DNA from 3 places in the Streptomyces sp. NPDC056061 genome. Region 2 is predicted to be linked to each of the others. Evidence: riboswitches for the same ligand, from Rfam matches in the RefSeq annotation. Region 2 holds a riboswitch; each other region holds the start of a gene.
The links. A riboswitch is a leader RNA that binds a small molecule or an ion and turns the genes downstream of it on or off. The one in region 2 is predicted to bind cyclic di-AMP.

Region 1 (7,149 bases), on a different contig from region 2:
CAAGGGCGAGGGAATTGCCACCCTCAAGGTGCGGTCCCCCTGTTTTCTCCCGGCGGGAAAGTCCTCGACGGCGACCGCGGCCGATCCCGCCGCGCTGGAAGCCCCGCAGCCGGAGACCCCGCAACCCGGTGATCCCGGTACGCGTCGTGCCCTCGACCTCTCCAGCCGGATCTACGACGTTCTGCGGGCCGGATCGGCCCCCACACAACCGGGGGAGGGCCTTGGCATCGTCCGGGACGGGTCCGGAGTCTCGGTCCATCACACCTGGTCGACCCGGCCGATGCCGGAGGCCGGGGCCGTTCAGGCGCTGGCCCGCGCTCGGGCTCGCCTCGGGGACGCGGGCTGGGCCGTACGCCATGTACCGATGGGTGTGGGCGTCCCCGCCGTCATCGCGATCCACCCCCGGGAGGGCGCGGTCGTGCAGCTCGCTCTCTCGGCCACCGGCGCGGTGCGGGTTGCTGTGACGACGCCGGTCGGCCCGGCGTCCGTGGACGGATAGTGCCGCAACCGGCAGGGGTCGCCCGGTGTGGAACACCCGTCGGGTGGACCTGCCCGGTCACAGGGCCGTACGCGCAGTGCTACGACCGGTGCCGGGCGCACCGATGTGCGCAGTCCGGGCCGCTGCCGTGCGAGGTCCATGGGAACGAGGCCCGGGCGGCCGGAGGTAGATTCGAACGGTGAACGCTGAAGACGTCGGCCGTATCGTCCTGCTCACCGCCAGCCACCGAGTGGCGCCCGGGCTGTTGTCCTGGCCCGCCTGGCAGGCGCTGCACGCCGCGGACCGGGTGCTCTGCGCCGAGCCGGACAATCCGCAGCTGCCCTATCTGCGCGAGGCGGGCGTCGCCGTCGAGCATGCCGTGCTCGACGCGCAGGAACTCGTCGACGCCTGCGCCGGCGGCCGGACCGTGGTCCTCCTCACCGGCGGCGAGGGGAACCGGCCGCTGACGGACGGGCTCGCCCGGCTCGCCGGTTCCGGCCGGGTGGACATGCCGGACCTGGAACTGCTGCCCGGCTCCTACGACCTGCCCGGCGCCCGGCTCCTCGACCTGGTCCAGGTCATGGACCGGATCCGCCGGGAATGCCCGTGGACCTCGCAGAAGACCCACGAGGGCCTCGCCAAGTACGCCGTCGAGGAGGCGTACGAACTCGTCGAGGCGATCGAGGACGGCGACCGCGAGGAACTGCGCGAGGAACTGGGGGACGTGCTCCTCCAGGTCGTCTTCCACGCCCGGATCGCCGAGGAGGGCCGCCCCGAGGACGGGGAGGAGCCGTTCTCCGTGGACGACGTGGCCGCGACCATCGTCGAGAAGCTCATCCACCGCCATCCGCACGTCTTCGGCGACGAGACCGCCGAGACCGCCGAGGACGTGCGCGAGCACTGGCTGCGGACGAAGGCCGTGGAGAAGCGGCGTGCGTCGGTCACCGACGGGGTGCCGGTCGGCCAGCCCGGACTGGCGCTCGGGGCGAAACTCGCCTCCCGGGTCCGCACCGCCGGGCTCGACGTGCCGCTGCCCGCGGGCGAGGGCGTCGGCTACGAACTCCTCGCCCTCGCCGTGCGCGCCGAACGGGACGGCGTGGACCCCGAGGCCGCGCTGCGGGCCGCCGGCCGCGCCTACCGGGACGCCATCCGCGCCGTCGAAGGCGTCGGCTGACACCCGGAACAGTACCGGCGGCCCCGCCCGGGCCCTGGCCGGGGACCGGGCGGCACCGCGCGGACGGGCCCCGGACGGCGGCGGATAACGTCGGGGGGTGAACCACAGCCCCGCCGACCATCCCGAGCACCATCCCGAGCACCGCCCTGCCGACCGGCCCGCGGACCGTCCCGAGCACCGCCCTGCCGACCGGCCTGCGGACCGTCCCGAGCACGGCCCCGCCGACCGCCCCGCCGGTGCCCCCGAACTGTTCACCTGGGAGTTCGCCACCGACCCGTACCCGGCCTACGCCTGGCTGCGCGAGCACAGCCCCGTGCACCGCACCGCGCTGCCCAGCGGCGTCGAGGCATGGCTGGTGACCCGGTACGCGGACGCCCGGCAGGCACTCGCCGACACCCGGCTCTCCAAGAACCCGGCCCACCACGCCGAACCGGCACACGCCAAGGGGAAGACCGGCATTCCCGGCGAGCGCAAGGCGGAGCTGATGACGCACCTGCTGAACATCGACCCGCCCGACCACACCCGGCTGCGCCGACTCGTGTCCAAGGCGTTCACCCCGCGCCGGGTCGCCGAGTTCGCGCCGCGCGTACAGGAACTGACGGACCGGCTCATCGACCGTTTCGCCGCCGAGGGGCGGGCCGACCTCATCCACGACTTCGCGTTCCCGCTCCCCATCTACGCCATCTGCGACCTGCTGGGGGTGCCGCGCGAGGATCAGGACGACTTCCGGGACTGGGCGGGCATGATGATCCGGCACGGCGGCGGCCCGCGCGGCGGGGTCGCCAGGTCGGTGAAGAAGATGCGCGGCTACCTCGCCGAACTGATCCACCGCAAGCGGGAGGGCCTGCGGGAGGACGGGGCGGACGACCTGATCTCCGGACTGATCAGGGCGAGCGACCACGGCGAGCACCTCACCGAGAACGAGGCGGCGGCCATGGCCTTCATCCTTCTCTTCGCCGGGTTCGAGACGACGGTCAACCTGATCGGCAACGGGGTGTACGCGCTGCTGCGCAACCCCGTACAGCGGGCACGGCTGCAACACTCCCTCGACGCGGGCGAGGGCGGGCTGCTGGAAACCGGGATCGAGGAGCTGCTGCGGTACGACGGACCGGTGGAGCTGGCGACCTGGCGGTTCGCCACCGAGCCGCTGACGCTCGGCGGCCGGGACATCGCGACCGGGGACCCGGTCCTCGTCGTCCTCGCCGCCGCCGACCGCGACCCGGCGCGCTTCGACGAGCCCGACACGCTCGACCTCGCGCGACGTGACAATCAGCACCTCGGATACGGGCACGGCATCCACTACTGCCTGGGCGCGCCGCTCGCCCGGCTGGAGGGACGGACCGCACTGGCCACGCTGCTGACCCGCCTTCCGGACCTGCGACTCGCGGTGGAACCCGCCGATATGCGGTGGCGTGGAGGGCTCATCATGCGCGGACTGCGCACCCTGCCCGTGGAGTTCACACCCCGCCCCGGAACAGTCAAAACTGACGCCACGTCAGCTCTGTGACTTTGACGTGATCCGTGCTGCATCGACTTGTGACACGCGTTCGGGTCCGGCTAGGTTCACCGTTCGACTCACCAGTCGCTCGTCAGACCTTGTCCGTCACACGGAAGGCAATTCCATGGGCTCCGCGAACGGCCGACACCGTCGCCCTCGTCAGGCACCCGCCATCGTCGTCGCCGCGGGTGTGACCGGATCCGCCATCGCCATCCCGCTGCTCGGCGCGGGCGCCGCGCAGGCGGCCGACGCCACGACATGGGACCGGGTGGCCGAGTGCGAGAGCGGTGGTACGTGGAGCGCCGACTTCGGCAACGGCTCCTACGGCGGCCTCCAGCTCACACCGGAGACGTGGAAGGCGTACGGCGGTGAGTCGTACGCGCCGCGGGCCGACCTCGCCAGCCGGGCGCAGCAGATCGCGGTGGCCGAGAAGATCCTCGACGCCCGGGGTCCGAAGGCATGGCCGAGCTGTGCGGTGATCTCCGGCCTCGCGACGGACGGGACGCTGCCCGGGGTGGACCCGGGAACGACGCCCTCCGCCGAGCCGACCGGGGCCACCGGGAACGAGCAGGCGTCCGGGGACGCATCGACGTCCCCGGCCGACGGTGCCACGCCCTCCGGCGAGGCCGAGGAGCCGAAGGGGGACGCCGAGCCGTCCACGAAGCCCCCGGCCACCGAGTCGGCGTCCCCGTCCTCCGACCCCTCCCGTTCCGCCGACGCCGGTGATGCGCCCGGTTCATCCGGTTCATCCGGTTCGAGCCCCTCCGGCTCCTCCAGCACCTCCGATCCCTCCGTTCCCTCCGATTCCTCCGGCTCCTCCGTGCCGTCCCGGGTGCCCGGAAGCGCGGGCGCGGGCGGCAAGCACCGCGGCGCCCCGGCCGCCGAGGAGGGGCGGGGCTCGACCGGCGGCGACGACCGCGAGTCGGGCCGTCACGCCTCCCGGGGCGAGGGCGGGGCGCGCGACGCGGGGGCCCCGGTCGCCGACGACGCGTACACCGTCCGTCCCGGTGACAATCTCTGGGCGATTGCTGATGCACAGAAGGTTCCCGGTGGGTGGACCGCGCTCTACGAGTCCAACAAGGACGTCGTCGGCTCCGATCCGGACCTCATCCTCCCTGGCCAGAGCCTCGACCTCGATGTGAAGGCCGACTGAGGGCGGCTTGCCGACCGGCTGAGGGAGCCTCAAAACCTGGGGTGCTTTAGAGACCTATGTCCACTTCCGTTCAAGTGAGACATGGGTCTCTTTGTGTTCTTTGGTGTGTTGCGTCCGAGGTGCTCTCGCGTATCACCCCCGACCTGCGGAAACGTCAGTTCGTCGGATGCAAGTAAGGGCATATTGTCCGATGTGTTCATCTTTGAAAGTAGAGGTTGGGTGTGTTTACGTTCGAAACCGCTCGCACCGCGGGCCCCGTCGACCGTCACGCCGAATCCTGCCGTCGGTCGGAGGGAACAGACGCGAAAGCGCCGTAGGCAGGAGCGGGGGACCCAGGTAGGCGCCGGCCCGATCGTCGAAAGACGCATCAGGACCGGCTTGGGGTGAAGTCGCGTGCTAGGACGTGCGACCGGGCAACTCACTTGGCCCGAACCCGACAGCTCACCTCGTAGGCGTCGGTGAGGAGAAGTTCCATGCTGTTTTCCGGCAAGGGCAAGCACCGCCGTTCGTCCAAGGCCGTCCGGATCGCCACGCTCGCCGGTGTCGCCGGCACCGCCGTCGCCGTTCCGCTGATGGGTGCGACCAACGCCTCCGCCGCTTCCGTCGCCACCTGGGACGCCGTCGCCCAGTGCGAGTCCGGTGGCAACTGGTCCATCAACACCGGCAACGGCTACTACGGCGGTCTGCAGTTCTCGCAGTCCAGCTGGGCCGCCGCCGGCGGCACGCAGTACGCCCCGCGTGCCGACCTGGCCACCAAGGCCCAGCAGATCGCCACCGCCGAGCGCCTCCTCGCCATGCAGGGACCGAACGCCTGGGGCTGCGCCGGGGCCGGCAACCTGCGCAACGACGGTGTGGACCCGGGCGTCAACACCGGTTCCTCCGCCAAGTCCGGTGCCTCCAAGCAGCAGAGCACCCCCTCGGCGCCGAAGCGTCAGCAGCCGCAGCAGGCCCAGCCGAAGAAGGCCGAGCGCACCGAGGCCCCGGCCGCCTCCCGCTCGGAGCGTCACGCCGCCCCGCGTGCCGAGTCGAAGAAGACCGTCACCACCCCGACCGGCAAGAAGGTCAAGAAGGGTGACGGCGAGTACAAGGTCGCCGTCGGCGACTCCCTCAGCGAGATCGCCGCGGACCACGGCGTCGAGGGCGGCTGGCAGCGGCTGTTCGAGCTGAACAAGGACATCGTCCAGGACGCCGACCTGATCTACCCGGGTCAGCAGCTGCACCTGACGAAGTAGGCCCGGCTCCCTCCTCCCCGAGCCGCCCCGGCCCGGCGCGCGTTTCCCCGTCCGCGCCGGGCCGGGGCTTCTGCGTGGTGGCCCCGCCCGGCGGGTGCCGCTCCCGTCTGGCGCGTCACCCGCACGACTTGTCATCCGTCCGACGTGTCGTTCCGGTGCGCGGCGCCCGTCGCTTCAACTTTTGTCGTCACTGATCCGTAACACCCTTGTCGTTTGTCCTGGATCGTGCGCCCTCGGGTCCTTTTTCGTCCCAGCGGGCGGGCGGTCGTGGGGTCGAGAGGGCCGGGCCGGTTAGGCTCTTGTCGCAAGGCCAACGTGACCCTGCAGAACCAGCGTCATATCCCAGAAGGAGATGCCTCGTGCCGTCCATCGACGTCGTCGTAGCCCGAGAAATCCTCGACTCCCGGGGGAACCCCACGGTCGAGGTCGAGGTCGGCCTCGACGACGGCAGCACGGGCCGTGCTGCTGTGCCGTCCGGCGCCTCCACCGGTGCGTTCGAGGCCATTGAGCTTCGTGACGGCGACCCCAACCGCTACCAGGGCAAGGGCGTCGAGAAGGCCGTCCTCGCCGTGATCGAGCAGATCGGTCCGGAGCTCGTCGGCTACGACGCCACCGAGCAGCGGCTGATCGACCAGGCGATGTTCGACCTGGACGCCACCGAGAACAAGGGCTCGCTCGGCGCCAACGCCATCCTCGGCGTCTCGCTGGCCGTCGCCCACGCCGCCTCCGAGGCTTCGGACCTGCCGCTGTTCCGCTACCTCGGCGGCCCGAACGCGCACCTGCTGCCCGTCCCGATGATGAACATCCTCAACGGTGGGTCGCACGCCGACTCCAACGTCGACATCCAGGAGTTCATGATTGCCCCGATCGGCGCGGAGTCCTTCTCCGAGGCCCTGCGCTGGGGTGCCGAGGTCTACCACACCCTGAAGAAGGTCCTGAAGACCAAGGGCCTGTCGACCGGCCTCGGCGACGAGGGCGGCTTCGCGCCGAACCTGGAGTCGAACCGCGCCGCCCTCGACCTCATCGTCGAGGCCATCAAGGAGGCCGGCTACGTCCCGGGCAAGGACATCGCGCTCGCGCTCGACGTCGCCGCGTCCGAGTTCTACAAGGACGGCACGTACGAGTTCGAGGGCAAGTCCCGCTCGGCCGCCGAGATGACCGAGTACTACGAGGAGCTCGTCTCCGCGTACCCGCTGGTCTCCATCGAGGACCCGCTGTTCGAGGACGACTGGGCCGGCTGGAAGATCATCACCGACAGGCTCGGCGCCAAGGTGCAGATCGTCGGCGACGACCTGTTCGTCACCAACCCGGAGCGCCTGGCCCGCGGCATCGAGGAGGGCTCCGCCAACGCCCTGCTCGTCAAGGTCAACCAGATCGGCTCGCTGACCGAGACCCTGGACGCCGTCGAGCTCGCCCAGCGCAACGGTTTCAAGTGCATGATGTCGCACCGTTCCGGCGAGACCGAGGACGTCACCATCGCCGACCTCGCCGTCGCGGTGAACTGCGGCCAGATCAAGACCGGCGCCCCGGCCCGTTCGGACCGTGTCGCCAAGTACAACCAGCTGCTGCGCATCGAGGAGATCCTCGACGACGCCGCGGTGTACGCGGGCCGCT
Region 2 (7,149 bases):
CTGTCCTCGGCAAGGGCGTGCAGCACCCTGCTGTGCTCGGCGGTGCGCTCCAGGACGATCGAACGGTACGAGGCGATCATCCGGTTCACCCCCTTGCCGTCGGCGAGGAGCGAGCGCAACTGGTCGAGGTCGCCGTCGCGCACCATCCGCCAGAACTCGGCGCCGTCGGCCGGGTCGGAGAGCGGAATGCTCAGGTTGCGAACGCCCGGCAGCTCCACGTCGAGACCGTCGAGTCGGCGGTCGGCCGCATTGCGGAAGTCGAAGATCGTGTGCAGCCCGAGACCGCCGAGGAAGGCGGTGTCCTCGGCCGTGGCGTGCGCGAGGTGCCCGCTGCGGAAGAGCCTGCCGTACCGCACCCGCCGTCCGTCCGCGGTGGGCAGTCCGCCCACGTCGCGGAAATTGCGGACGCCCGCCAGTTCGGGTTCCGTCGACGGGATCTGCGGCTGCTGCGGCACGGTGACTCCTGGGGTGTCTGGCGTCGACGCGAGTCGCCGACAAGGCCACCCCCGCGACGATACGACATCGGTTCCTCAGGCAATCATCTCGTCCCATTCCCTGTCGAGACCCCGGCCAATTCCCGTGCCGCGGCCGTGAGTCCGTCGGTGGATCACTCGCCGCAACCGTTGCCCCGCCGACGGCGATGGTCGATGATGTGCGGAACTGTTGGAATGTGGGGATGCGATGATCGAGACGGGCGACACCGGCCGGACCTGGCTGCTCACCGGGGCGAGCAGCAGCTACGCACTACAGCTCACGGAGCGGGACGAACTCGTCCATCTGCACTGGGGGCCGCAGATCTCCCTCGCGGCGGCCGAAGCCCTGGCCGCCGCGCCTCAGCCGCCGCCCAGGGGGTTCGAGTCCGCGCTCGACGGCCGCGAGGAGTATCCCGTCGAGGGCGGCCCCCGGTTCGTGCGCCCGGCTCTGTCGGTACGCACCGAGGAGGTCCGCGGCACCGAGTGGGTCCTCGCCGGTGCCGCGGTGGACGGTGACGAGCTGCGGATCGGTTTCACCGACCCGGTGCACCGGCTCGCCCTCGACCTGCACTACCGGATGCGGGACGACTCCGACGTGATCGAGCGCTGGGCCACCGTCGCCCACACCGGGCCGGACGGACCGCCGCTGGAACTGCTGCGCGCCGACGCCGCCGCCTGGACGCTGCCCGCCCGGGACGGCTGGCGGATGAGCCGGCTGCACGGCCGATGGGCGGCGGAGACACAGATCGCCCGGACGGAGCTGACCTACGGCGAGAGCGTCATCTCCAGCAGGCGCGGCCACACCGGGCACCAGCACCTGCCCTGGGTGGCCCTGGACGCGGACGGCACGGCCACCGAGGAGCACGGCGAGGTCTACGGCTGCGCGCTCGGCTGGTCCGGATCGTGGCGGATCTCCGTACAGCAACTCCCCGACGGGATCGTGCAGATCACCGGAGGAGCCGGCCACGACGACGCGGGACTGCTGCGGCTCGCGCCGGGGGAGTCGTACACCACCCCCGTCTTCGCCGGCCTGTGGAGCGGGGCGGGCTTCGGCGGGGCGAGTCGCGCCTGGCACGCCTGGCAACTGGCCCACGTCGTCCCGGACGCGGAGCGGTTGCGACCGGTGCTCTACAACTCCTGGGAGGCGACCGGATTCGACATCTCGCAGGACCAGCAACGCGCCCTGGCCGAGCGCGCGGCCGCCATGGGAGTCGAACTGTTCGTCGTGGACGACGCCTGGTTCGGGCGGCGCACCGACGACCGGGCCGGTCTCGGGGACTGGACGCCGAATCCGGACCGCTTCCCCGCCGGGTTGAAACCGCTCGCCGACGAAGTGCACGGCCTCGGTATGCAGTTCGGCATCTGGGTCGAACCGGAAATGGTCAACCCCGACAGCGATCTTTATCGCGCGCATCCCGACTGGGTTCAGCATTTCCCGGGGCGTACGCGGACCGAGTTCCGTCATCAACTGGTTCTCAATCTCGCCCGGAACGATGTGCGCGAGTATCTGTGGGAACAACTGGACGCCCTGCTGACCAGTGCTCCGATCGACTATGTGAAATGGGACTTCAACCGCAGTTTCACGGACGCCGGCTGGCCCGGTGAGGAGTATGCGCAGAAACTCTGGGTCGAGCATGTCGACGGCCTCTACGCGTTGATCGACCGATTGCGGGCCGCGCATCCCTCGGTGGCGTTCGAATCCTGCTCGGGCGGCGGCGGCCGGGTCGACCTGGGCATTCTCTCCCGTACCGACCAGGTGTGGACCTCGGACAACACCGATCCGCTCGACCGCCTCGTCATCCAGGAGGGCTTCAGTCAGATCCATCCGGCCCGGGTGATGGCCGCCTGGGTCACCGACAGCCCGAACGTGCAGCTCAACGACCGGGTCAGCTCGCTGCGCTTCCGCTTCGTGAGCGCGATGGCCGGGGTGCTCGGCGTGGGCGGGGACCTCACCGAGTGGAGCGCGGAGGAACTGGCCGAGGCGCGGAGCTGGGTGGACCTCTACAAGGAGATCCGGCCGCACGTGCAGCGCGGGGCGCTGTACCGGCTGCGCGCCCCGCGCGGCGGTCTGAGCGCGGTGCAGTACGTCCACGGCGAGGAGACCGTGGTCCTGGTGTGGCTGGAGGCGCAGCGGTACGGCGAACGGCCGCCGGCCCTGCGGCTGCGCGGACTCGACCCGACGGCGACGTACACCTGCCTGGACACGGGTGCGGTGCACCACGGTTCGGTGCTGCTCCACCAGGGCCTGCACACGGGCCTGCGGGGGGACCTCGACGCGCGGGTGCTGAGGCTGCGGCGCGCGTGACCTCCCGCCGCCCTCTCCGCGGTGTCCGTAATGGGCATTTTGGTGGCTTATGTGGTGAATGATCCCGTCGAGGGTTTCGTGCTCGTGAGCGGGATCATATCCGTGACCGTACGTGCCGGCGGGCGCGTCGCGTATTCCCCGTGCGGTGCGGAAATTCAAGATCCGTAATCCACGGAGGGTGACCGGAATTCCGCGCCGAATTCACGGCGCGGAATCCGTCGCGGAATCGACGGCTTGTTCTCGTCGTCCCGATTCGCTTACGGTCACCGTCATTCCGGACGGACCGCCCAATCCTGCCGCCGACCGGATATCGCACCCACTCATCGTGTGGCAGGAGCGGGGGAACCAGGTAGTCCGCCGAACGGAGAAATCCGGTCGGCTCGGGGTGAAGTCGCGCACCGCGCGACCGGGCATCTCCAGCCCGAACCCGACAGCTCACCTCGCAGGCGCCGGAGAGGAAGCACGTCATGCCCATTTCGGGTAAGCACCGTCGTATCAGGACCGGCGCCGTCGCCCGCGGTGTCGCCGCGGTGAGCGCCGGCGGCGCCGTCATCGCGCTGCCGCTGCTCGGTGCCACCGGCGCCCACGCCGCCGAACAAGCGGCCCCGGCCTCCGCCGCGCACACCGCCCCGGCCCGTCCGGCTGCCCAGGCGCAGGCCGCCACGACGTATTCCGTCGTCGCGGGCGACTACCTGTCGAAGATCGCCGCCGAGCACAAGGTCGACGGCGGCTGGCAGAAGCTGTACCAGGACAACCGCGCGGTCGTCGGCGACGACCCGAGCCTGATCTTCCCGGGCATGAAGCTGACGCTCGGCGCCGAGGTCTCCGGCACCTCCGCGCCCGCCGGCGCGGGCGCGGGCTCCTCGCTCCCGTCGAAGGTCCCCACGGCGCCGTCGGCGGTCGTCGAGAAGTCCGCCCCGGCCAAGACCGCGTCGGCCGCCAAGCCCCTGACGGTCACGGAGGCGAAGACGTCTGCCCCGGCCGCCGGGAGCAGCGCCTCCGGTTACGTCCACCCCGTTCCCGGCAACCACACCACCGGGTACCGCGCGTCCGGCTCCAACTGGTCCAGCGGCAGCCACACCGGGATCGACTTCCCCGTCTTCACCGGCACCGGCGTGAAGGCCATCACCTCCGGCACCGTCGTCACCGCCGGCTGGGGCGGCGCGTACGGCAACCAGGTCGTCATCAAGCACGCGGACGGCCGCTACTCCCAGTACGGCCACCTGTCCTCGATCTCGGTCTCGGCGGGCCAGTCCGTGGGCGCCGGTCAGCAGATCGGTCTCTCCGGTTCCACCGGCAACGCCACCGGTCCGCACCTGCACTTCGAGGTCCGCACCGGCCCGGCGTACGGCTCGGACATCAACCCGATCGCCTACCTCGCGGCGCACGGCATCTACGTCTGATCCGAGCGGCCGGACGGCCGAAGTGACCGGGGGCGACCCGGGCGAGACCGAAGGGGCGGTGCGCGGCGGCGCACCGCCCCTTCCGCTCACGACCCGAGGGGCGAGAGGAGGCGGGCTCTCGATGCCCCGCGACTGCGCCTCCCGGGTCGCCGGTCGTGAGGCCACCCTCTATTGCCCCAGGCCCTATTCCCTCGTCGCGGGCACTGACCGGGTGGTTTATCTCACCACCCGTCAACCCCTTATTACGGTCGCGTAGGTCACATTCGTCGGTGCAGGATAAGCCCTTGTGGCAGACGATTCGAGAAACAACCAACGTGACGTCAACGACCGACAGGACGTCATCGGGTCGTACGCGGCGATCGGCGACAGCTTCACCGAGGGAGTCGGAGACCCCGGCCCGGACGGGACCTACGTCGGCTGGGCGGACCGTTTCGCGGTACTCCTCGCGGACCAGCTCCCGGAACCCGACGCGGCGACGCACCCCGAAGGCCCCACGCACGCGGACTTCAGGTACGCCAACCTCGCCGTACGCGGACGCCTCCTCGACCAGATCGTCGAGGAGCAGGTGCCGCGCGCCAAGGAACTGGCACCCGACCTGGTGACCTTCTGCGCGGGTGGCAACGACATCATCAGGCCCGGCACCGACCCGGACGACGTGGCCGAGCGCTTCGAACGCGCGGTCGCCGAACTGGCCCGGTCGGTCGGCACGGTCATGGTCACCACCGGCTTCGACACCCGCGGCGTTCCTGTGCTGCGCCACCTGCGCGGCAAGATCGCCACGTACACCGCCCATGTGCGGGCCATCGCCGACCGCTACGACTGCCCCGTTCTCGACCTGTGGTCGCTGCGGTCCGTCCAGGACCGGCGTGCCTGGGACGACGACCGGCTCCACCTGTCCCCCGAAGGACACACCCGGGTCGCGCTGCGCGCTGCTCAGGTCCTCGGGCTGGAGGTGCCGGCCGACCCGGACCAGGCGTGGCCCCCGCAGGACCGGCGCGGCACGCTCGAAGTGCGCCGCGACGACATCCACTGGGCGCGCGAGTACCTGGTTCCGTGGATCGGCCGACGGCTGCGCGGCGAGTCCTCCGGCGACCACGTCGAGGCGAAGCGACCGGACCTGCTTCCGCTCTGAGGGGCGTTCCGGCAGGCCGCGGGCACGCGCCCGCGGATGCCGTCCGTCGGCACGACGCTCCCGCCCGCCGGGCCGGTCCCGGGGGCGGGACCGGCCCGGCAGTGCTCAGGCGGGTCCGGCGGGCGCCGGTATCCGCTCCAGCACCCCGCCTGCGAACACGTCGTACAGCGGCAGTGTCTCCAGGTGCACATAGCCGATGTGGCAGTCGCACGCGGCCAGCGGACACGCGCGCGGCGCGAGCGCTCGACGGTAGCTCCCGTCGTAGAGGTTGCCGAGCTCCGCCGGGACGAAATGGCAGCGCCGCACCGTTCCGTCGCCGTCGACCGAGATCACCGACTCGCCCGTCCGGCAGGGCAGACCGGCCGAGCGGTGCGGATGCCGGCTGTACGGGAAGAGCGGATCGAGGGCCGTCCAGCGATCCGCCTCCCGGTCCGTGTAGGTGTGCCCCTCCGCGGCGTTCACCCAGAGGTAGACCTCCTCCGGAAGGGCGGCGCGCAGCCGCCGCGCCTCGTCGAGATGCTCGTCGAGCCCGACCACACCGACACTGTGGCGAATGCCGAGCGCCGACAGCTCCCGGCACTTGCCCAGGAACCGCTCGTACGGCGTCTGCCCCGGGTGGTACGTGCACCAGAGCGCGATCTTCTCCCGTCCGGCGCCACCCGCCTCGGCCAGCCACCCGGTACGGCTGCTGAGATTGGTCTGGATCGCGACCCGGCCGACGTGCGGCAGCTGCGCCAGCTCCACCAGCGCACGGCGGTACCAGGAGCGGACGAGCCCCTCGCCCCACGGCGTGAACAGCACCGAGATCCGGTCGCCGGTCTGCGCCGACACCCACGCGGTGAACCGCTCCAGCGCCGCCCGGTCGGCTCGCAACTGCTCCGGGCTGTCGCGCCGCTTGGCGAACGGGCAGTACGGACAGTCGTAGTCGCAGGACGCGAGCGGGCCCCGGTAGAGGATGGTCAGGTCCATGGTGCGCTCACTTCAGCTCGTACGCGGCCATCGAGGCCCGGACGCGGGGGGAGAAGAGTTCTGGGCCCAGCGCGTCGGAATGGGCGAGGCCCTCCGGGGAGAGCCGGAGCAGGCCGGAGGCCCCGGCCGCCGCGTCGAGCCAGCCGCGCTCCTCGAACCGGGCAAGCTCGGCGGGGAAGTCGTCGGCGGGGGCACTGCCGAACCGTTCCCGGTAGTCGGCCAGGCACAGCCCCTCCGCCTGGAGGACCGACTGCAGGAGGTGGCGCCGCCGGGCCTCGTCGCCGTCGACGTACCGCCCGACCTCGGCGCGGGAGAAGTCCTCGGCGGCGGTGTAGCCGTCGATGATCGCCCGCACCTCGCGCATCTCCACCGCGTAGTCGAAGGAATAGTGCAACCGGCTGGTGTACGAGCGGGCCCCGCACCCCAGCCCGATCATGCCGTCGGTCTGGCAGGCGTAGTCGTCGGCGCCGTCCGTGCGGGGCGCGTCGGCGCGGCGGAACATCCGCATCGACACCTGCTCGTAGCCGTGGGCGAGGAGATGGTCCCGGCCCGCGCGGTACAGCCGCAGCCGCTGCTCGTCCCACGCGGCGTCCGCCGCCTCCTCCCCGTCCGTCCCGAGTCTTCCGAGGCCGGTCAGCGGGCGGACGTACAACGGGTAGAGGTACAGCTCCTCCGGCCGCCACCGCAATGCCGCGTCCAGCGATGTGCGCCAGCTGTCCTCGGTCTGGCCGTCGATGCCGTAGATCAGGTCGATGTTGAGGACCGGGAACCCGGCTTCGCGGATCCGGTCCAGCGCCGCGTCCACGTCGGCACGCCGCTGGGGCCGCACGGCGGCACGTGCCTCCGACTCGACGAAGCTCTGCACCC
Region 3 (7,149 bases), on a different contig from region 2:
TACTGCGTCTGGATCTCGCTCAGCGAGAAGCGCTCGATGAGCCGTTCCTTCGCCTGCGCCGAGTTGTCACTGGACCGGATGAGCCGGATGACCTCGTCGATGTCGAGCAGCGCGACGAGCAGCCCCTCGACCAGGTGCAGCCGGTCCCGGCGCTTGCCCCGGCGGAACTCGCTGCGCCGACGTACCACGTCGAAGCGGTGGTCGAGATAGACCTCCAGCAGCTCCTTGAGACCGAGCGTGAGCGGCTGTCCGTCGACCAGCGCCACGTTGTTGATCCCGAAGGAGTCCTCCATCGGGGTCAGCTTGTAGAGCTGCTCCAGAACGGCTTCCGGCACGAAGCCGTTCTTCACCTCGATGACCAGGCGCAGGCCGTGCTCGCGGTCGGTCAGGTCCTTCACGTCCGCGATGCCCTGGAGCTTCTTCGAGCCGACCAGGTCCTTGATCTTGGAGATCACCTTCTCCGGGCCGACCGCGAAGGGCAGTTCGGTGACGACCAGGCCCTTGCGGCGCGCCGTCACGTTCTCCACGGAGACGGTCGCACGGATCTTGAACGTCCCGCGTCCCTTGGCGTACGCATCCTTGATGCCGCCCAGGCCCACGATCCGGCCGCCGGTCGGCAGGTCGGGACCGGGCACGAACCGCATCAGGGTCTCCAGGTCCGCGCCCGGATGCCTGATCAGGTGGCGGGCTGCGGCGATGACCTCGCCCAGATTGTGCGGCGGCATGTTGGTCGCCATGCCGACGGCGATCCCGGACGCCCCGTTGACCAGGAGGTTCGGGTAGGCGGCCGGGAGAACGGTGGGTTCCTGTTCCTGACCGTCGTAATTCGACTGGAAGGCGACGGTGTCCTCGTCGATCGACTCCGTCATCAGGGACGTCGCGTCGGCCATCCGGCACTCGGTGTACCGCATGGCGGCCGGCGGGTCGTCGTTCCCGAGCGAGCCGAAGTTGCCGTGGCCGTCGACCAGGGGGAGCCGCATGGAGAACGGCTGCGCCAGACGGACCAGCGCGTCGTAGATCGACGCGTCGCCGTGCGGGTGCAGCTTGCCCATGACCTCGCCGACGACGCGCGCGCACTTCACGAAGCCGCGGTCGGGGCGCAGGCCCATCTCGTTCATCTGGTAGACGATGCGGCGGTGCACGGGCTTCATGCCGTCACGGGCGTCCGGCAGTGCCCGTGAGTAGATCACCGAGTACGCGTACTCGAGGAAGGAGCCCTGCATTTCGTCGACGACGTCGATGTCGAGGATCTTCTCCTCGAAGTCGTCCGGCGGCGGGGTCTTCGTGCTGCGGCGGGCCATCGCTGCTGCGACTCCTTCACGGATTCTGTTCGGGCAACCTCAGGTTCTGACGCGGACCATTGTGGACCTCCGCGCTGACATCGCCGACCTCGACCCGTCCCAAGCGTCGTTCCCACCCGTGCCGGGGCGGCCTGCCGCGCCGCTCCGAGAAGCCCGCGGCGGCGTTCCGGGGAGGGCAGTGCCGGGGCCCGGGGTGCGCCCCGACGAGGACGCGCCGGGCGCGCGCCCCTCTTTCACGCGAAACTTCCGAGGTATGGGAACTTCGCCAGGTGCACGTGCGCTTGCTTACAGTGGCAGGTCTCGCACGAAAACCAGAAACGCGATCGAAGGGACGTACATGCCCATGGGTCACACGGCCACAGCCCAGGCCGGCTCCGGCGGCTTGACAGCGACCGAGCACCGTCTGGCCAACGGCCTGCGCGTGGTGCTCTCCGAGGACCATCTGACCCCGGTCGCCGCGGTCTGCCTCTGGTACGACGTCGGATCGCGCCACGAGGTCGAGGGACGCACCGGGTTGGCTCACCTCTTCGAGCACCTGATGTTCCAGGGCTCCGGTCAGGTGAAGGGGAACGGACACTTCGAGCTGGTGCAGGGGGCCGGCGGTTCGCTCAACGGGACCACCAGCTTCGAGCGCACCAACTACTTCGAGACGATGCCCGCGCACCAGTTGGAGCTGGCGCTCTGGCTGGAGGCGGACCGGATGGGTTCGCTGCTCGCCGCGCTCGACGAGGAGTCCATGGAGAACCAGCGCGACGTCGTCAAGAACGAACGGCGCCAGCGCTACGACAATGTCCCCTACGGCACGGCGTTCGAGAGGCTGACGGCGCTCGCCTACCCCGAGGACCACCCGTACCACCACACGCCGATCGGCTCGATGGCCGACCTCGACGCCGCCACACTTGAGGACGCGCGCACGTTCTTCCGCACGTACTACGCGCCCAACAACGCGGTGCTCTCCGTCGTCGGCGACATCGATCCCGAGCAGACGCTCGCCTGGATCGAGAAGTACTTCGGCTCCATCCCCTCCCACGACGGCAAGCGGCCGCCGCGCGACGGCACGCTGCCCGAGATCATCGGCGAGCAGCTGCGCGAGGAGGTGCGCGAGGAGGTGCCGGCGCGGGCGCTGATGGCCGCCTACCGCCTGCCGCACGACGGCACCCGCGAGTGCGATGCGGCCGACCTCGCGCTGACCGTGCTCGGCGGCGGCGAGTCGTCGCGGCTGCACAACCGACTGGTGCGCCGCGACCGCACGGCCGTGGCGGCCGGGTTCGGGCTGCTGCGGCTGGCCGGTGCCCCGTCCCTCGGCTGGCTGGACGTCAAGACGTCCGGCGGCGTCGAGGTCCCGCAGATCGAGACCGCGGTCGACGAGGAACTCGCCCGCTTCGCGGCCGAGGGCCCCACGCCCGAGGAAATGGAACGCGCGCAGGCCCAGTTGGAACGCGAGTGGCTGGACCGGCTCGGTACGGTCGCGGGCCGTGCCGACGAACTCTGCCGCTACGCCGTACTGTTCGGCGATCCCCAGCTCGCGCTCACCGCCGTGCAGCGGGTTCTCGACGTCACGGCGGAGGAGGTCCAGGCGGTCGCCCAGGCCCAGTTGCGGCCCGACAACCGGGCGGTGCTGGTCTACGAACCGGTCGAACCCGCCGAGTCCGCGGACACGGCGGACACCGATGGGACCGACGCCGACGACACCGACGCGCACGAAGGGGCGGACAAGTGACCGACGCTGCCGCGACTGGAGTTTCGATGCAGTACCACCCGCAGCCCGCCCCCGGCGTCGCCCGCCCGTGGGCCTTCCCCGCGCCGGAACGCGGTGCGCTGCCCAACGGCCTCACCGTGCTGCGCTGTCACCGCCCCGGCCAGCAGGTGGTGGCGGTCGAGCTCTTCCTCGACGCACCGCTGGACGCCGAGCCCGAGGGCCTCGACGGCGTGGCCACGATCATGTCCCGGGCCCTGTCCGAGGGCACCGACAAGCGCACCGCCGAGGAGTTCGCCGCCGAGCTGGAGCGCTGCGGCGCCACGCTCGACGCGCACGCCGACCACCCCGGCGTCCGGGTCTCCCTGGAGGTTCCGGTGTCCCGGCTGGGCAAGGCACTCGGCCTGGTGGCCGAGGCGCTGCGCGCGCCCGCCTTCGCAGACAGCGAGATCGAGCGGCTGGTGCGCAACCGGCTCGACGAGATCCCGCACGAGCAGGCCAACCCGGCCCGGCGCGCCGCCAAGCAGCTCTCCAAGGAGCTCTTCCCGGCCACGTCGCGGATGTCGCGACCGCGCCAGGGCACCGAGGAGACGGTGGAGCGGATCGACGCGGCGGCGGTGCGGACGTTCTTCGACGCCCACGTCCGGCCGTCCGCGGCGACCGCCGTGGTCGTCGGCGATCTCACCGGCATCGATCTGGAGGCCGTGCTCGCCGACACCCTCGGCGACTGGTCCGGCGACACCGCGGAGCCGCGCCCCGCCCCGCCGATCACGGCCGACGACACCGGACGCGTGGTCATCGTCGACCGTCCGGGCGCGGTGCAGACGCAGCTTCTGATCGGCCGGATCGGAGCCGACCGGCACGACAGCGTGTGGCCGGCCCAGGTGCTCGGCACGTACTGCCTGGGTGGCACGCTCACCTCCCGACTGGACCGGGTGCTGCGGGAGGAGAAGGGCTACACCTACGGTGTGCGGGCCTTCGCCCAGGTACTGCGGTCGTCGGCCCCGGGTTCGGCAACGGGGGCGACCGGCGCCGCGATGCTCGCCATCAGCGGTTCGGTGGACACCGAGTCGACCGGACCGGCGCTGGAGGACCTGTGGACGGTTCTTCGGACCCTGGCGGCCGAAGGGCTGACCGACGAGGAGCGCGAGACGGCGGTGCAGAACCTCGTCGGTGTCGCACCGCTGAAGTTCGAGACGGCGGCCTCCGTCGCCGGTACCCTCGCCGATCAGGTCGAGCAGCACCTCCCGGACGACTTCCAGGCGCATCTGTACGCCCGGCTCGCGGAGACCGGCACGGTCGAGGCGACCGCCGCGGTGGTCAACGCCTTTCCCGAGGACCGGCTGGTGACGGTTCTGGTCGGCGACGCGTCCCGGATCGAGGAACCGGTGCGGGCCCTGGGCATCGGTGAGGTGTCCGTGGTCGCCGGCTGACGTCCGTACCGTCGTTGTCACCGGTGCCGGAGGAGCGCTCCGTGCCGGAATCGGACCGGGCGGCTCGGGCACCGGGCCGGTGGCCGGCCCGTTCCCGCCCGGCGTCGGCGTCCGACATGCCGGTCCCGGGCACCGAGCCGCCCGGGGCCGGCGGCGGCGTCCGGGAACCGGGGTGCACGAGCCGGACACGCGGCCACCCGGACGACACGGCGGCCACCCGGATACGTCGGTCATCCGGGGCACGGCCGTCCGGGCGCGGCGGTCACCGGGCGCGCTCGCCCGGACGCGAGTCCGACGAAGTCCGCCGGGGCGCACGAATCCCGGGCCGGGAGGAGGGCCCCTGTGAGAGATGTCTCGCCGGGGCCTTCCCCTCGGCCCGCTCCGCCCCGGAGGTTGCCTGTCCGCCCTGTGGCATGCGCTACAAATCGGCCGGTCCGTTTGGAGAACGAAAGTTCCGCCCCTTAGCGTCGACCGGGCTGTTCGTCACTCGTGTGTCGCGACCGGGACGCACCGGGCAGCCATCGCCGAGTCCCCGTAGGGCGTGAGCCTGGGGAGCCGGGGACCCACACAGTCCCTGGGGTGAATCGGATGCCCGGGCCTCGATGAGGCCATGGCGCCCGTAGGAGACCTTCCTGCTCCGAACCCGTCAGCTAACCCGGTAGGCGAGAAGGAAGGAAAGGACCAGCCACTTCATGGCGTTCACCCGTGCCACCGGGAAGCACCGTGCCCCGAGCCGGCTCACGCGCAACGGTGCGCGGATCGCGGGCATCGCGACCCTGGCCACCACCGGCGTCATCGGCGGCGCCGCCTCCCCGGCCCTCGCCGCGGACGCGGGCGCCCCCGACACCGACGAGACCGGCCTGAATCAGGTCATCACCGTCCGGAGCGTTCTCGCCGACCGGATCGATGCCCAGGCCGACGCGCAGCAGCGCCACGCCGACGCCGAGGCGAAGGCAGAGGCCCGGCTGAAGGCCGAGGCCGAGAAGCGGGCCGCGATCAGGGCGAAGGCCGAGGCGGAAGCGAAGCGCGCAGCCGAGGCACGTGCCGAGAGGGCGCGCGCCGCCCGCTCCGCCGAACGGGCCCGCCTGGGCTCCTTCCAGCTCCCGGTCGCCGGTTCCTACGTCACGACCGGCTACAAGTCCAGCGGTTCGCTCTGGTCGTCGGGCAGCCATTCGGGCATCGACTTCCACGCCGCTTCCGGCAGCACGGTCGTCGCGGTCGGCGCGGGAACGGTCGTCGAGGCCGGCTGGGGCGGCGCGTACGGCAACAACATCGTGCTCCGGATGACGGACGGTACGTACACGCAGTACGGCCACCTCTCCTCGATCGGAGTCTCCGTCGGCCAGAGCGTGGGCGCGGGCCAGCGGATCGGGCTCTCCGGATCGACCGGCAACTCCACCGGCCCCCACCTCCACTTCGAGGCCCGGACCGCTCCCTCCTACGGCTCCGACATGAACCCCGTCGCGTACCTGCGTGCCCACGGCGTCAACATCTGAGCGGACCCCACGTACGACACCGTTCCAGAAGGCCCCGGCAGGCGCGTCCCGAAAGGATCCGCACGCCGGGGTCTTCGGCGTGCCGAGGTCCCCTTCCCGTTCTCCTTCCCCCGGGCCGGCCCATCGCCCGAGCCGGCGGAGAGGCCCCCGCCGGGGGCCGAGGAGTCCGTCGCCGCTGCTCCGCCCGCGATCGGTCCGGAACGCCGCGGCCGGTCCGGAACGCGCAGGAGCCGGGGTCCGGAAAGCGCAGGAGCCGCGATGCCCCGTCCGGCGGCATCGCGGCTCCTGCGCGCGGGAAGTCGGTTCAGACGGTCTCCGGGAGCTCGTCGAGCCCCTCGGCGACCAGCTTGGCCAGGCGGTCCAGCGCGGCCTCGGCGTCGTCCGCCTCGGACGCGAGCACGATTTCCTCGCCGCCCTGCGCACCGAGGCCGAGCACCGCGAGCATGGAAGCGGCGTTCACCGGGTTGCCGTCGGCCCTGGAAATCGTCACCGGGACGCCGGACGCCGTGGCGGCACGGACGAATATGGAAGCGGGGCGGGCGTGCAGGCCCTCGGCCCAACCGACGTTGACGCGGCGCTCAGCCATGGTTCTGCCCTTCATGAATCAACGGTTGTCTAGACCATTCTCGCACGCGGTGCGCGGTGTTCCGGCCGACCCGCGACAGGCCCGCGACCAGTGCGGCAGCGCTGTTCGATCCCCCCAGACTGCCCCGGCCCCAGGGCGCACGCGACCGGTGGCCGGGTCGTACTCTGGGCCCATGCAGCCCGCGCCGGAGCACAGTCCGCACCATGCCTACCCCGACCACTGGGAGGCGGACGTGGTCCTCCGTGACGGTGGGACCGCCCGGATCAGGCCCATCACCACGGACGACGCCGGACGACTGGTCAGTTTCTACGAACAGGTCTCCGACGAATCGAAGTATTACCGTTTCTTCGCCCCCTATCCGCGCCTGTCCGACCGGGATGTGCACCGCTTCACCCATCACGATTACGTCGACCGGGTGGGGCTCGCGGTCACCGTCGGCGGCGAGTTCATCGCGACCGTCCGCTACGACCGGATCGACGGGCGCGGCAGGCCGGCCTCCGCTCCCGCGGACGAGGCCGAGGTCGCCTTCCTCGTGCAGGACGCGCATCAGGGCCGGGGGGTCGCCTCGGCGCTCCTCGAACACATCGCCGCCGTGGCCCGCGAACGCGGCATCCGCCGTTTTGCCGCGGAGGTGCTG

Region 1: another riboswitch for cyclic di-AMP. It lies ahead of ACFC79_RS32945 (transglycosylase family protein); the one in region 2 lies ahead of ACFC79_RS23645 (peptidoglycan DD-metalloendopeptidase family protein).
Region 3: another riboswitch for cyclic di-AMP. It lies ahead of ACFC79_RS19905 (M23 family metallopeptidase); the one in region 2 lies ahead of ACFC79_RS23645 (peptidoglycan DD-metalloendopeptidase family protein).

What each region holds. Positions count from the first base shown of each region.
Region 1 is NZ_JBHJWQ010000035.1:37,112-44,260, reverse strand. Features, by position in the region: gene ACFC79_RS32965 (hypothetical protein) at 1-499, shown strand, start outside; gene ACFC79_RS32960 (nucleoside triphosphate pyrophosphohydrolase) at 678-1,652, shown strand; gene ACFC79_RS32955 (cytochrome P450) at 1,750-3,159, shown strand; gene ACFC79_RS32950 (transglycosylase family protein) at 3,275-4,303, shown strand; cyclic di-AMP (ydaO/yuaA leader) riboswitch at 4,603-4,773, shown strand; gene ACFC79_RS32945 (transglycosylase family protein) at 4,777-5,535, shown strand; gene eno (phosphopyruvate hydratase) at 5,895-7,149, shown strand, end outside.
Region 2 is NZ_JBHJWQ010000017.1:139,656-146,804, reverse strand. Features, by position in the region: gene ACFC79_RS23655 (tyrosine-protein phosphatase) at 1-455, opposite strand, end outside; gene ACFC79_RS23650 (alpha-galactosidase) at 682-2,778, shown strand; cyclic di-AMP (ydaO/yuaA leader) riboswitch at 3,082-3,240, shown strand; gene ACFC79_RS23645 (peptidoglycan DD-metalloendopeptidase family protein) at 3,246-4,181, shown strand; gene ACFC79_RS23640 (SGNH/GDSL hydrolase family protein) at 4,468-5,313, shown strand; partial or broken gene ACFC79_RS23635 (STM4011 family radical SAM protein) at 5,381-6,282, opposite strand; gene ACFC79_RS23630 (STM4012 family radical SAM protein) at 6,290-7,149, opposite strand, start outside.
Region 3 is NZ_JBHJWQ010000013.1:112,013-119,161, forward strand. Features, by position in the region: gene ACFC79_RS19890 (DNA topoisomerase (ATP-hydrolyzing) subunit A) at 1-1,301, opposite strand, end outside; gene ACFC79_RS19895 (M16 family metallopeptidase) at 1,639-3,021, shown strand; gene ACFC79_RS19900 (M16 family metallopeptidase) at 3,048-4,430, shown strand; cyclic di-AMP (ydaO/yuaA leader) riboswitch at 4,943-5,110, shown strand; gene ACFC79_RS19905 (M23 family metallopeptidase) at 5,123-5,926, shown strand; gene ACFC79_RS19910 (HPr family phosphocarrier protein) at 6,231-6,512, opposite strand; gene ACFC79_RS19915 (GNAT family N-acetyltransferase) at 6,685-7,149, shown strand, end outside.